Regions from separate parts of the Streptomyces sp. NPDC057302 genome, predicted to be linked through region 2. Evidence: riboswitches for the same ligand, from Rfam matches in the RefSeq annotation. Region 2 holds a riboswitch; each other region holds the start of a gene.
The links. Region 2 has a riboswitch for cobalamin ahead of ACFUPX_RS30985 (ABC transporter substrate-binding protein). Riboswitches for the same ligand answer to the same signal wherever they lie in the genome.
Positions count from the first base shown of each region.

Region 1: another riboswitch for cobalamin. It lies ahead of ACFUPX_RS42360 (ABC transporter substrate-binding protein); the one in region 2 lies ahead of ACFUPX_RS30985 (ABC transporter substrate-binding protein).
Region 3: another riboswitch for cobalamin. It lies ahead of cobN (cobaltochelatase subunit CobN); the one in region 2 lies ahead of ACFUPX_RS30985 (ABC transporter substrate-binding protein).
Region 4: another riboswitch for cobalamin. It lies ahead of ACFUPX_RS08670 (ABC transporter substrate-binding protein); the one in region 2 lies ahead of ACFUPX_RS30985 (ABC transporter substrate-binding protein).

Region 1 is NZ_JBHUZJ010000130.1:3,017-6,216, reverse strand. It holds gene ACFUPX_RS42370 (helix-turn-helix domain-containing protein) at 116-982, shown strand; gene ACFUPX_RS42365 (VOC family protein) at 988-1,482, shown strand; cobalamin riboswitch at 1,490-1,676, shown strand; gene ACFUPX_RS42360 (ABC transporter substrate-binding protein) at 1,769-2,812, shown strand; gene ACFUPX_RS42355 (FecCD family ABC transporter permease) at 2,833-3,200, shown strand, end outside.
Region 2 is NZ_JBHUZJ010000058.1:9,137-12,336, reverse strand. It holds gene ACFUPX_RS30995 (amino acid permease) at 1-471, shown strand, start outside; gene ACFUPX_RS30990 (Mov34/MPN/PAD-1 family protein) at 555-977, shown strand; cobalamin riboswitch at 973-1,098, shown strand; gene ACFUPX_RS30985 (ABC transporter substrate-binding protein) at 1,142-2,104, shown strand; gene ACFUPX_RS30980 (FecCD family ABC transporter permease) at 2,152-3,200, shown strand, end outside.
Region 3 is NZ_JBHUZJ010000037.1:30,191-33,390, forward strand. It holds gene cobN (cobaltochelatase subunit CobN) at 1-1,210, opposite strand, end outside; cobalamin riboswitch at 1,280-1,432, opposite strand; gene cobG (precorrin-3B synthase) at 1,481-2,791, shown strand; gene ACFUPX_RS24610 (precorrin-8X methylmutase) at 2,863-3,200, shown strand, end outside.
Region 4 is NZ_JBHUZJ010000008.1:53,793-56,992, forward strand. It holds gene ACFUPX_RS08660 (alpha/beta fold hydrolase) at 1-546, opposite strand, end outside; gene ACFUPX_RS08665 (sulfotransferase) at 719-1,750, shown strand; cobalamin riboswitch at 1,853-1,982, shown strand; gene ACFUPX_RS08670 (ABC transporter substrate-binding protein) at 2,033-3,200, shown strand, end outside.

The sequences.
Region 1 (3,200 bases), on a different contig from region 2:
TGATCGACATCACCGGACGGAACGGGCATGGGACGCCCGTGCGCGGGTAGGCACGTCAGACGGCCGGCGGGCCCGGGGCCTGCTTCGAAGGGCCGCCCGTCGCATACTGGTAGGCATGGAGACCGTCTCCCGGGAGTTCGTGCGGGCCGCTCCGCGGCTCGACGGCATGGTGGTGTCCGCCGTCGGCTACCGCACGGTGGGCGAGCAGCCGGGACTCCACCGCGGTCTGCCCTCCCCGTACCTGACGCTGATCTTCTCGCTGGACGGCCCCGTCGTCACCGGCGACAGCCCCGAGCACGCGGGCGGCCCCGAGGCGTCCCGCACGGACATCGTCGTCGGCGGCCTGCACCAGTCCCCGGCGTACGTCGTCAGGCCCGAGCACGAGGCGGGCATCCAGCTCGCCGTGCACCCGCTGGCCGCCCGCGCCCTGTTCGGCGTACCGGCTTCGGAGCTGGCGGGCGACCTGGTGACGTGCGGCGCGCAGGTGCTGGGGCGCCGCGCCGCCGACGTACGGGAGCTGCTGTGCGAGCAGGGCGGCTGGGAGGAGCGGTTCGCCTCCCTGTCCGCCTATTTGAGGCAGCGCGTGGCCGCCGACGACGCCGCCGGATCCGTACGCCCCGAGGTCGCCGAGGCCTGGGCCTGGCTGGCCAGGCACCAGGGCGTCGGCACCCTGCGCGGCCTCTCCCGGCACGTCGCGCTCAGCGAGCGCCGCCTCACCACGCTCTTTCGCGCGGAGACGGGCCTGAGCCCCAAGCAGGCGGGGCGCCTCATGCGGTTCCAGCGCGCCCGCAACGCCGTCGCGCGCTCGGTGGCCGCGGGCGCCGCTCCCGACCTGGCGCGCGTCGCCGCCGACTGCGGCTACTACGACCATTCCCACCTGGTGCGGGACTTCCGGCAGTACACCGGAGTGAGCCCCAGCGGCTGGCTGGCCGAAGAGTGCCGGAATATCCAAGCCGGGAGCGGTGCGGGGGGCGAAGAGTAGGACCCATGAACACCACCGAGAACCAGCCGAAGTCCCCGTCCGCCCCCGACTCCGCCTCCGCTTCCGCCTCCGATTCCACGACGCCTTCCTCCGGCGGGCGCGCCCCCGACGTCTGGCCGTCGCTCCAGGCCCACGATGCCCCCGCCTTGATCGACTTCCTGGTCGGCACGGTCGGCTTCCTGCGGACCGCCGTCTACGAGGACGGCGACCGCGTGGCCCACGCCGAGCTCGACTGGCCCGAGGGCGGAGCCGTCATGCTCGGCTCGTACGACGAGAAGTCCCAGGCCTGGTGCCTGAAGCCGGGCACCTTCGGCGCGTACGTCGTGACCGACCACGTGGACGACCTCTACCAGCGGCTCAGCGCCGCCGGGGTCGAGATCATCCGCGAGATCGAGGACCAGCCGTACGGCAGCCGGGAGTTCGCGATCGCCGACCCCGAGGGCAACAAGTGGTCGTTCGGTACGTACCGTGGCGCTCCGAGGCCCGACCGGGCCTCCTGACCTCGCGTGATAGCTTGCGGACGCCAGTCGACCCACACCAGGGCCAGGGAATCCGGTGCGAATCCGGAACTGACGCGCAGCGGTGAGGGGGGACGGGCGGGGCCACGGCCACTGGGCGTCCACGGACGCCTGGGAAGGCGTCCCGTCCGGCTGATCCCCGAGTCCGAAGACCTGCTGGCGCCTTCGCCCGCGCACCGAGCGGCGGAGGTGACGAAGCAGGCCAGGCTCCGCGTATGAGCCGTGAGACTCAAGGGATCGTGTGTCCTCCACAGCCCGTCGTGTTCGTATGTCCGGCGTGTCCGGCTTCCTCGCCACAGCCATGGCCGTCACCCTGAGCGCCTGCGGCTCGTCCGGCGGCCCGTCCGGCTCGTCGGACTCCGCGGCCAAGCAGGCTGACGGCTACCCCCTCACCCTCTCCTCCTGCGGCAAGAAGGCGGAGATCAAGGCGCCCCCGCAGCGGGCCGTCTCCCTCGACCAGGGCTCCACCGAGATCCTGCTCTCCCTCGGCCTCGCGGACCGCATGGCGGGCACCGGCACCTGGACGGACCCCGTGCTCAAGGGCCTGGAGAAGGACAACGCCAAGGTCGACCGGCTCGCCGACAGCTACCCCTCCTTCGAGAAGGTCCTCGCCCAGGAACCGGACTTCGTCACCGCCTCCTTCCTGGCCACGGTCAGCAAGGGCGGCGTCGCCGACCGCGCCAAGTTCGCCGAACTCGGCGTACCCGCCTATGTCTCGCCCTCCGACTGCGCGGGCAAGGACAACAGCGGCGACGGCGACGGCAGCCGCGTCAAGACACTGACCATGGACACGGTGTACGGCGAGGTCCGGGACCTCTCCCGGGCCTTCGGGGTCGAGAAGCGCGGCGAACGCCTGATCGGCGACCTCAAGGGCCGGGTGGCCAAGGCCACCAAGACCGTCAAGGACGCCGACGCCTCGGGCACGAAGCTCCTCTACTGGTTCGCCAACTCCGACGCCCCCTACATCGCCGGCTGCTGCGGGGCGCCGGGCATCATCACCCGCGAGCTGGGCGTGAAGAACGTCTTCGACGACACCCGCGAGGAGTGGCCCCAGATCAACTGGGAGACGGTGGCCGACCGCGACCCCGACGTCCTGGTCATCGGCGACCTCACCCGCAAGTCGCAGACGGCGGAGAGCGCGAAGAAGAAGATCGCGTTCCTGGAGTCCAACCCGGTCACCAAGAACCTGACCGCCGTGAAGAAGAAGCGGTACGTACTGCTGAGCGGCCAGGCCATGAACCCGACGATCCGCACGGTGGACGGCGTGGAGCAAGTCGCCGACGCGCTGCGTGAGTTCGGGCTCACCAAGTGACGCGAGCCCTCCCGGGCGGCATGCGCGGCACCCTGCTCTGGACGGCCGGTCTCGCCGCCCTCGTCCTCTCCGTGGCGGTGGCCGTCACGATCGGCCCCGCCGACATCTCCGTACCGGACGTGTGGTCGGCGCTCGCGGCCCACCTCGGCTGGGGAGAGGCGACGCTGACGCCCATCCGGGACGGCATCGTCTGGAACCTGCGCATGCCGCGCACGCTCCTGGCCGCGGTCTGCGGCGCGGGCCTCGCGGTCTGCGGGACGGTCCTCCAGTCCCTCCTGCGCAACCCGCTCGCCGACCCCTTCGTGCTCGGCGTCTCCTCCGGGGCGTCCACGGGCGCGGTCGCGATCGTCGTCCTGGGGGTCGGCGGGGGAGTGGTGTCGATCTCGGC
Region 2 (3,200 bases):
GCGCTCAACGGGCAGGGCCCGAAGTTCTTCACCAAGCTCACGAAGAACGGCCTGCCCCTGGTCGGCACCACCTTCTCCGCCGCGCTGATGCTGGTCGGCGTCTGGATCAACTACCAGTGGCCGGGCGAGGCGTTCAACTACGTCGTCTCCTTCGCTACCATCTCCGGCATGTGGGCCTGGATCATGATCCTGGTCTGCCAGATCAAGTACCGCCGCAAGGCCGACCGCGGCGAGCTGCCGCAGTCCACCTTCCGGGCGCCGGGAGCGCCGTACACGAGCTGGTTCGCCCTCGCCTTCATCGCCATGGTCATCGTGATGATGGGTATCGACAAGGACGCCCGGATCTCGCTCTACGCGGCTCCGGTGTGGGCCCTGATCCTCGGCGTCGGCTACCTGGTCATGCAGAAGCGCGGCAACGCGCAGTCCACGGGCGGCGGCGAGGCCGAGCCGCAGGACACGGTGCAGAAGTAGCGCCGTAACGCCTGATCCCAGCATGTGGGCCGGTCCGTACCACTCTTCGGTACGGACCGGCCCTTCTGCTTATCCTGGCTGCCATGCTGACCCTCACCCAGGCCCTCCACGACCAGATCGTCGCGCACGCGCGCCAGGACCACCCCGACGAGGCCTGCGGTGTGGTCGCGGGCCCGGAGGGCACCGGCCGCCCCGAGCGCTTCATCCCGATGCTGAACGCGGCCCGCTCGCCCACGTTCTACGAGTTCGACTCGACCGACCTCCTCAAGCTCTACCGCGAGATGGACGACCGCGACGAGGAGCCGGTGATCGTCTACCACTCGCACACGGCGACCGAGGCCTACCCCTCGCGCACGGACATCTCGTACGCCAACGAGCCCGGCGCCCACTACGTCCTGGTCTCCACGGCCGACGCCGACGACGCGGGCGAGTTCCAGTTCCGCTCCTTCCGGATCGTGGACGCGGAGGTCACCGAGGAGAAGGTCGAGATCGTCCAGGCATACTGAGCTTCACCTTTGAGGCGGCAGGGCCCAGGAAGCCGGTGCGAATCCGGCACGGTCCCGCCACTGTGACCCCACCCTTCGCGGGCGGGGCAGTCAGGAACTGACCTGCCGCCTTCTTCTCCCACGACGCAGGGGACGCGGAATCCCCTGGAGGAGGCAGCCCAGCCATGCCCCGCCCCATACGCCTGCTCGCCGCCGCGGCCCTGCTCGTCCCGCTCGCCGCCTGCTCGTCCGCCGCGGACCCCGCTTCGGAAAAGCCCGCCGCGAAGGCCCCCGGCTTCCCCTACACGGTCACGAACTGCGGCGTGAAGACGACGTACGAAGCACCCCCCGAGCGCGCCGTGACGATGAACCAGCACGCGACGGAAGTGATGCTGGAGCTGGGCCTGAAGGACCGCCTCGCGGGCACGGCGTACCTGGACGACAAGGTGCTGCCGAAGTACGCGAAGGCGTACGCGGACACCCCGGTCATCGCCAAGGAGTACCCCTCGTACGAGAAGCTCCTGGCCGCGAACCCCGACTTCGTCTACGGCGGCTACGCGAGCGCGTTCCAGGCGGGCGATGGCCGCAGCCGCAAGGCCCTGGCCAAGTCCGGCGTCGAGAGCCGCCTCAACGTCGAGGGCTGCGCGAAGCGGCCCGTGTCGATGGACGACGTCTACAAGGAGGTCCGCGAGGTCGGCAGCACGTTCGGGGTGCGGCAGCGGGCGGACGAGTGGGTGGGCGACGCCGAGCGCCGGCTGTCCGCCACGGCGAAGAAGCTGAAGTCCAAGAAGCGGGTCCCGGTCTTCGTCTACGACAGCGGGGACAAGACCGCGTTCACTGCGGGCGGCCGTGGCATCGGCAACGACATCATCGAACGGGCGGGCGGGCGCAACGTCTTCGCCGACCTGGACAAGTCCTTCGGCGACGCGTCCTGGGAGTCGGTGGTCGACCGCAAGCCCGAGATGATCGTGATCCTCGACTACGGCGGCACGACGGTCGCCCAGAAGAAGAAGCGCCTCCTGGACGACCCGGTCCTCGCGGACGTCCCCGCCATCAAGCACAAGCGCTTCGCGGTCCTTCCGCTGTCGGACACGGTGGTGGGGGTGAGGGCACCGGGGGCGGTGGAAAAGCTGGCGGACCAGCTGTGAATCCTCAGGCCGTCCGGCGTTTGAGGACGAATTCGGCGGAGCCGGTGATCGACGGCAACCGGTCCGCGGCGAGGGTAAGGCTGCGGTACGGCACCGTCGTCGCCGGGCTGCTGACAGCCCTCGCGGCGGCGGTCGTCGCAGGCCTGGTCCTGGGCTCGGTTCGGATACCCCCGGCCGACGTCCTGGAGATCCTCACCGGCCGCGCGGAGCCCTCCCCGTTCCGCACGATCGTGCTGGACGTCCGCCTACCCCGGGTCCTGCTCGGCGCGGCCGTAGGCGCGGGCCTCGCCGTCATCGGCACCGTCCTCCAGGCCCTGGTCAGGAACCCCCTGGCCGACCCGTTCCTGCTCGGTGTCTCCTCCGGCGCCTCCGCCGGAGCCGTCGCCGTCATCGTCCTCGGCAGCGCCTTCGGCATCGGCACGGGCCTGGCCACCACCGTCACCATCCCGGCCGCCGCCTTCGTGGGCGCCCTGCTCTCCCTGCTCGTCGTCTACACCCTGGCGAGGTCGGGAGGCGGGGGCTTCGCCACCGGGCGCCTGATCCTGGCCGGAGTGGCCGTCTCGTACATCCTCTCCGCCCTGACCAGCCTGATCCTGATCATGGCCGACAGCACGGACCACCTGAAGGAAGTCCTGTACTGGACGCTCGGCGGACTCGGCAGCGCCCGCTGGGACATGCTCGCCCTGCCCGGCGCCGCCCTGATCGTGGGCACGGCGCTGCTCGTCGCCCTGGCCCGCCCCCTGGACCTGCTCCTGGTCGGCGAGGAGGGCGCCACCGTCCTCGGCCTGGACACGGCCCGCTTCCGCGCCGCCGTCTTCGTCCTCGCCTCGCTCCTGACCGGCGTACTCGTCGCCTACAGCGGAGCCATCGGCTTCGTCGGCCTGATGGTGCCGCACGCGGCCCGGATGCTGGTCGGCGCCGCCCACCGGGCGCTCCTGCCGGTGGTGGCCCTGATGGGCGCGGTGTTCCTGGTGGCGGCCGACCTCGCCGCGCGCACGGTCGCGGCCCCGCAGGACATCCCGGTCGGCGTCCTGACGGCGCTGACGGGCGGCCCGTTCTTCCTCTGGATGCTGCGAAGGAACCGTACGGAGGCGAC
Region 3 (3,200 bases), on a different contig from region 2:
CGGTGAGCCACTCCTGGTCGTGGCCGCCCGCCTCGATCAGCGCGTAGATCAGCTCGTCGCCGTCACCCGAGGCGAGGCCTGGCACCTCCTCCGTACCGAAGTCGTATCCCTCGGCCTGGAGTCGGCGCAACAGGGAGACGGCGCTCGCGGGGGTGTCGAGGCCGACCGCGTTGCCGATCCGGGAGTGCTTGGTCGGGTAGGCGGACAGGACAAGGGCGATGCGCTTGTCGGCGGCCGGGATGTGGCGAAGGCGCGCGTGCCGCACGGCGATGCCGGCCACGCGGGCGGCGCGCTCGGCGTCGGCGACGTACGCGGGAAGTCCGTCCTCGTCGATCTCCTTGAAGGAGAACGGCACCGTGATCAGGCGGCCGTCGAACTCGGGGACCGCGATCTGGCTCGCCGCGTCCAGCGGCGACACGCCCTCGTCGTTGTCCTCCCAGTCGGTGCGCGAGCTGGTGAGGCAGAGCGCCTGGAGGATGGGTACGTCGAGTCCGGTGAGGGCTCCGGCGTCCCAGGACTCGTCGTCACCGCCCGCAGAGGCCTCGGCGGGCCGCGTGCCGCCCGCCGCGAGGACCGTGGTCACGATCGCGTCGGCGGCGCGCAGTTCATCGATGAGTTCGGGTTCGGGGGTGCGCAGCGAGGCGACGTACAGCGGCAGCGGGCGCGCGCCCGCGTCCTCGACCGCGCGGCACAGGCTGTCGATGAAGGCGGTGTTGCCGCTCATGTGGTGGGCGCGGTAGTAGAGCACCGCGACGGTCGGTCCCTCGACCTGGCGTGCGGTGCGCTCCAGCGGGCCCCACGAGGGCGCGGGGGCGGGCGGCTCGAAGCCGTGGCCGGTGAGCAGGACGGTGTCGGAGAGGAACCGGGCCAGCTGCTCCAGGTTGCCGGGGCCGCCGTGGGCCAGGTAGGCGTGGGCCTCGGCCGCGATGCCGATCGGCACGGTGGACGCGGCCATCAGCTGGGCGTCGGGGGCCTGTTCGCCGGTGAGGACGACCACGGGCCGTCCGGTCGCCACGACTTGGTCGAGGCCGTCCTGCCAGGCGCGCACGCCGCCGAGGAGGCGTACGACGACCAGGTCGGTGCCGTCCAGGAGCTGCGGAAGGTCCTCGAGCGGGAGCCGGGAGGGGTTCGCGTAGCGGTAGTCGACCGGGCCGGCGGCGGCGCGGGCGCTGAGCAGGTCGGTGTCGGACGTCGACAGGAGCAGGATCATGCGGCGTCGGGCCTTCCTCGGGGTGTCCACGCCCCGGGTGGTGTCGATGGCGTCTTCCCCTGCTCGAGCGGACGAGAGCTCGGGGAAGGGAGTTCCTGACTCACCCGGCATGCGCACCGGGCTCACAGTGGCGGGACCGCGCCGGAATCGCACCGGGCTTCCTCCCCTTGTCGCCGTCTGTGGCGACGACGGGCCGGCTGGCCCGTCACCAGGAATACTAAGGGCCGATCATCTGCTGGGGGGCAGGCGGACCTGGTGCGATGGGTCGGTATGCTCGCCGCCATGCCCCCATCGGTCCCCCAGCCCGCGCTCTCGGGAGACGAGTCTGCCCGCGGCCGCGGCGACGCATGCCCCGGGACGCTGCGGCTGCACCGGGCGGACGACGGGGCCCTGGCCCGCGTCCGGGTCCCCGGCGGTCTGCTGAGCGTCGGGCAGGCGGACGTACTGCGGGATGTGGCCCAGCGTCTTGGAGACGGGGAGTTGCATCTCACATCGCGGGGCAATGTGCAGCTGCGCGGGCTGCGTGCGGACCGCGGGAGCGAACTGGCCCGCATGCTTGCCGAATCGGGGCTTTTGCCCTCGGAACGTCATGAGCGGGTGCGCAATGTGGTGGCCTCTCCGCTCTCGGGTCTCGACGGTCTGGGCGAGCGGGACATCCGTCCGTGGCCGGCCGTCCTGGACGAGCTGCTGTGCGCCAGCGACCGGGCCACCGCCCTGTCCGGCAGGTTCTTGTTCGCCCTCGACGACGGCCGCGGCGACGTGGCGGCCCTCGGCGGCGACGTGACCCTGACGGCGCGGGGCGAGGACCAGGCCCTGCTGCGGATCGGTCCGGCGGACGACGCCGTCCTGATCCCTGCCGCGCGGGCACCACAAGCCGCGCTCATCGCGGCCGAGGCCTTCCTGGAGCAGGCGCCCGACGCGAGTTCCTGGCGGGTGACGGATCTGCCCGGCGGCGTCGGCCCCCTCCTGGACGCGGTCCAGCTCCGCCTGCGGCAGGCCGGTTTCGCCCCCACCCGCATCACCGTTCCGCTTCCCCAGGACGCGGCCGGGCCCGCCCTCGGCGTCGTGCCCGGCCCCCGCGACACGGCCGCGCTGTCCGTCGGCCTGCCGCTGGGCAGTGTCGGCGCGGCCCAGTGGACGGCACTGGCGGACATCGCCCGCCACCACGGCAGCGGCGAGCTGCGGCTGACCCCCTGGCGCGGAGTCGTCCTGCCGGGAGTCGGGCGGACAGCGGCCGCTCAACTCCTGGCGGATCTCGGGGCCCTCGGCCTCATCACCGCGTCCGACTCCCCCTGGACCGGCGTGGGGGCCTGCATCGGCAGGCCCGGCTGCGCCAAGGCCCTGGACGACGTACGCGGCACGGCGCAAGCGGCGTTGGGGCCCGTCGGGGCGCTGCCCGTGTACTGGTCCGGGTGCGAGCGCCGGTGCGGACATCCCCACGGGGAGTGGATCGACGTCGTCGCCACTCCCGAGGGACACCAGATCTCCCGCGTACACGGCGGGAAACGGGACGCTCCGGCGAGCATCCCCGGCAGCCCCGGCGCGGCGCTGGCCGCCGCTGTGGCCGCGGCCCGCGGCTGACTACGCATGAACACATGAACAACCCTGCAACACTTGACCGTCCCCTGCCCTATCAAGAGAGCGAACGCACTGTGCATCAGTACGAGAAGGACGGACCGGCGATCTACCGCCAGTCCTTCGCCACGATCCGCGCGGAGGCGGATCTGTCGGGCCTGCCCGCCGACGTGAGCCAGGTCGCGGTCCGCATGATCCACGCCTGCGGCATGGTCGACCTCGTACGCGACCTCGCTTTCACCCCGGACGTGGTCGCCCGCGCCCGCGAGGCCCTGCGCGCCGGCGCGCCCATCCTGTGCGACGTGGCCATGGTCGCCAGCGGCGTCACCCGCAAGCGGCTGCCCGCCGACAACGACGTGGTGTGCACCCTGTCCGACCCGGCGGTCCCCGATCTCGCGGCGAAGCTCGGCACCAC
Region 4 (3,200 bases), on a different contig from region 2:
GGCCAGCTCGCGCTGACGGGCGACCGACTGCTTGAACCCGGCCCGGCCCTTGCCGGCCGAGAAGACTGTGGAACCGATGTCCCAGCCGCAGTTCAGCGGTGTGGAGCGGCCGACGAAGCGCGGGTCCAGGCCGATGAGGTCATACTTCCGAGCCACCTTCCCCATGGCCGCGCCGACCGTGAGCGGCATGTCGAGACTGGGCCCGCCCGGACCGCCGTTGTTGAGCATGAGGGGGCCCACGCGGTGTGCCGGATCGGTGGCGCGCAGGCGGGAGACGGCAATGGTCAGGGTTCGGCCGTCGAGATCGGAGTAGTCGAGCGGCACGGTGAGGTCGGCACACTGGGCGCCCGCGGCATCCAGCTTGTGCCCGGTGGTGTCGTCGGGGCCCAGCGCGCAGTCATGCCAATTGATGTCCTGGGCGTGGTACTGCCCGAGCCCCGATAATTCCTGGACTGGATCCAAGGCCGTGACGGGTGACGTTCCCGCTGCCATGGCCAGGATCGCGACGACGCCGACGGCCGCTTGCCTACCTCTGATGATCTGCATGTACCGCACGCTAGGCGCGTCATCGCCAGGTATCGCTGCGGGCACCCCCCGAGTCTTGCCTAGGGATAGCCCTACTGACGCATGCCACCTGTTGCGCCGGGCGCCGATGTGCTGAGGTGGGGAAAGCCCTGGAACAGCCGCCCTGTGCCCCCGGAGAGCGACCTTGCGCAGCTTGACGTTTGTCATCGGTACGGGCCGCAGTGGTTCCACCGCGCTGTCCCGCATCCTCAACTCCCATCCCGACGTGCTCAGTCTCAACGAGTACATGGCTTCGGTCGGTGACGTGGCCTTCCCCGAAGGCCGCGTATCGGGTGCCGAGTTCTGGGAGACCCTGTTCCGGCCCACCTCGTACTTCGCGAACATGATCCGCAGTGGGGTGCTGATGCCGGAGTTCCTCTACACCCGCAGTCCGGGGCGGTATCGGGCGGAGACCGACGGCATCCCCGCTCTCTCCCTCATGGTGCTGCCGCACCTCACCGATGACCCGGACGGCCTGCTCGACGAGATCGGTGCGGCGGTCGTCGGCTGGCCGGAGCGTGCCGCTGCCGCACATCACGAGGCGCTCTTCGAGCTGCTGGCCACACGGTTCGGCCGCACCGCGGTGGTGGAGCGCTCCGGTTATTCGACGGGCTGGGCGGCGGGGCTTCTCTCCGCCTTCCCGTACGCGAAGTTCGTGCACCTCTTCCGGGACGGCCCGGACTGTGCGCTGTCCATGAGCCGCCACCCCGGGTATCGCACCATCACTTTGCTGCGTGAGATCAGGGAACGGACAGGTGTCGACAACTTCGGCGACCTGACGGAGGAGCAGGTACGTTCCCTTCCCCCGGACCTGGCGCCCCTGCTCGAAGACACCTTCGACGCCGCACTCGTACGGGACCGCGAATTTTCCCTGCGACGGTTCGGCCGACTCTGGTCCGAACTGGTCGTCCAGGGCACGCAGTTCATCGGCAGCCTGCCCGAGGGTCGGCGCATGACGCTCGCCTACGAGGACCTGCTCGACACACCTCAAGAGGAACTCGCCCGTCTCGCCGCGTTCGTCGGGGTCGAACCGTCCCCGCGGTGGCTGGACAGCGCGTGTGCTCAGCTAGACAACAGCCGCCGCGGCTCCGCCCGCAAGCAGCTGTCGGCCGCGGAATTCCAGGACCTGAGGGACAGCTGTGCCGCGGGCACCCGAGCGCTGGAGGGGAAGTCGGCGGATGCGTGACGGCTCTGTCGTCCTTCAGGTCACCCGGGCCGATGGCCGGGAGGGGCCGGGGTGAGGTGCTCCTGGCGGCGTGCGCCACAATGAGCGCACGAGGCGACGGGGACCAGGAAGCCGGTGCGAATCCGGCGCGGTCCCGCCACTGTGACCGGGAAGCGATCCTCCCGCACGCCACTGACCGCGGTACGCGGCCGGGAAGGCGGAGGCGAGCGACGATCCGGGAGCCAGAAGACTGACCCGTCGCCGGTCCAACGTAGGGGCGAGGACACCCCGGAGAGGATCGATGTGACGACGCATGCCCGGACGGAGCCGGTGCGCGGATCGCAGCCAGGCAGGCGAGGTGTGCTGGCCGCCTCAGGCGCCCTGGCGCTCGCCGGGAGCGGCCTGCTCGCCGGCTGCGGCGGTGACACCAAGGACGGGGGAGGCAGCGACCGGTTCCGCGCCGCGTTCACGTCCGGCGGCTCGCAGGAGACCCTGGACCCGCACGTCGCACCGAACTTCGTCGACCAGGCCCGCGCCAAGGCCCTCTACGACACACTCGGTACGTACGCGGACGACATGTCGCTGCGCGAGAGGCTCGCGGAGTCATGGGAGAGCGACACCTCGGGGACCCGTTGGCGCATACGCCTGCGCAGGGCGACGTTCCACGACGGGAAGCCGGTCACCGCGAAGGACGTCCTGTACAGCTACCGCCGCGCCGCCGACCCCGAGACCGGATCGCCCTCGCAGGTACTGCTCTCAGCGATCGACTTCACCGCCAGCAAGGCAGACGGAACGCGGTCCGTCGTCTTCGTGCTGAAAGCGCCGAACTTCGAGTTCCCCACCGTCTTCGCTGGCCCCGGCACCGAGATCATCCCGGCCGGGACGACCGACTTCCGTAAGCCGGTCGGCTCCGGTCCCTTCACCTATGTGTCGTTCACCCCCGGCGGCACGGCCCGCTACCGGAGCTGGAAGGACCACTGGGACGGAGCCCCGCACATCGCCGAGCTGGAGATCGTCCCCGCCAACGAGGAGTCGGCTCGGCTCAACGCCCTGCTGTCCGGGCAGGTGCACTACGGTGCCGACATGTCCGGCTCCTCCGTGGAACGGCTGAAGAAGGACGGCTCGACGCGGCTGCTCACCGCGGAGCGGGCGACCACGCAGCAGCTGCTTCTGCGCACGGGACGCGCGCCGTTCGACGACTCCCGCCTGATCCGTGCCGTGCAGCTGGGGCTCGACCGTGAAGCGCTGGTGCGGATCGCGCTCGCCGGGCACGGCGAGGTGGGCAACGACCTGTTCGGCCTCGGCCTGCGCGGCTACCCCGAGGACCTGGAGCCCCGGGAGCGGGACGTCGACGAGGCACGGAGACTGGTGAAGGACGCCGGAGCGGACGGCCTGCACATCACCGTGGAGACCAGCTCCGTGGATGCCGCGTGGGAGCCCGCAGCTGATCTGATGGCACGCCAGCTGGCCG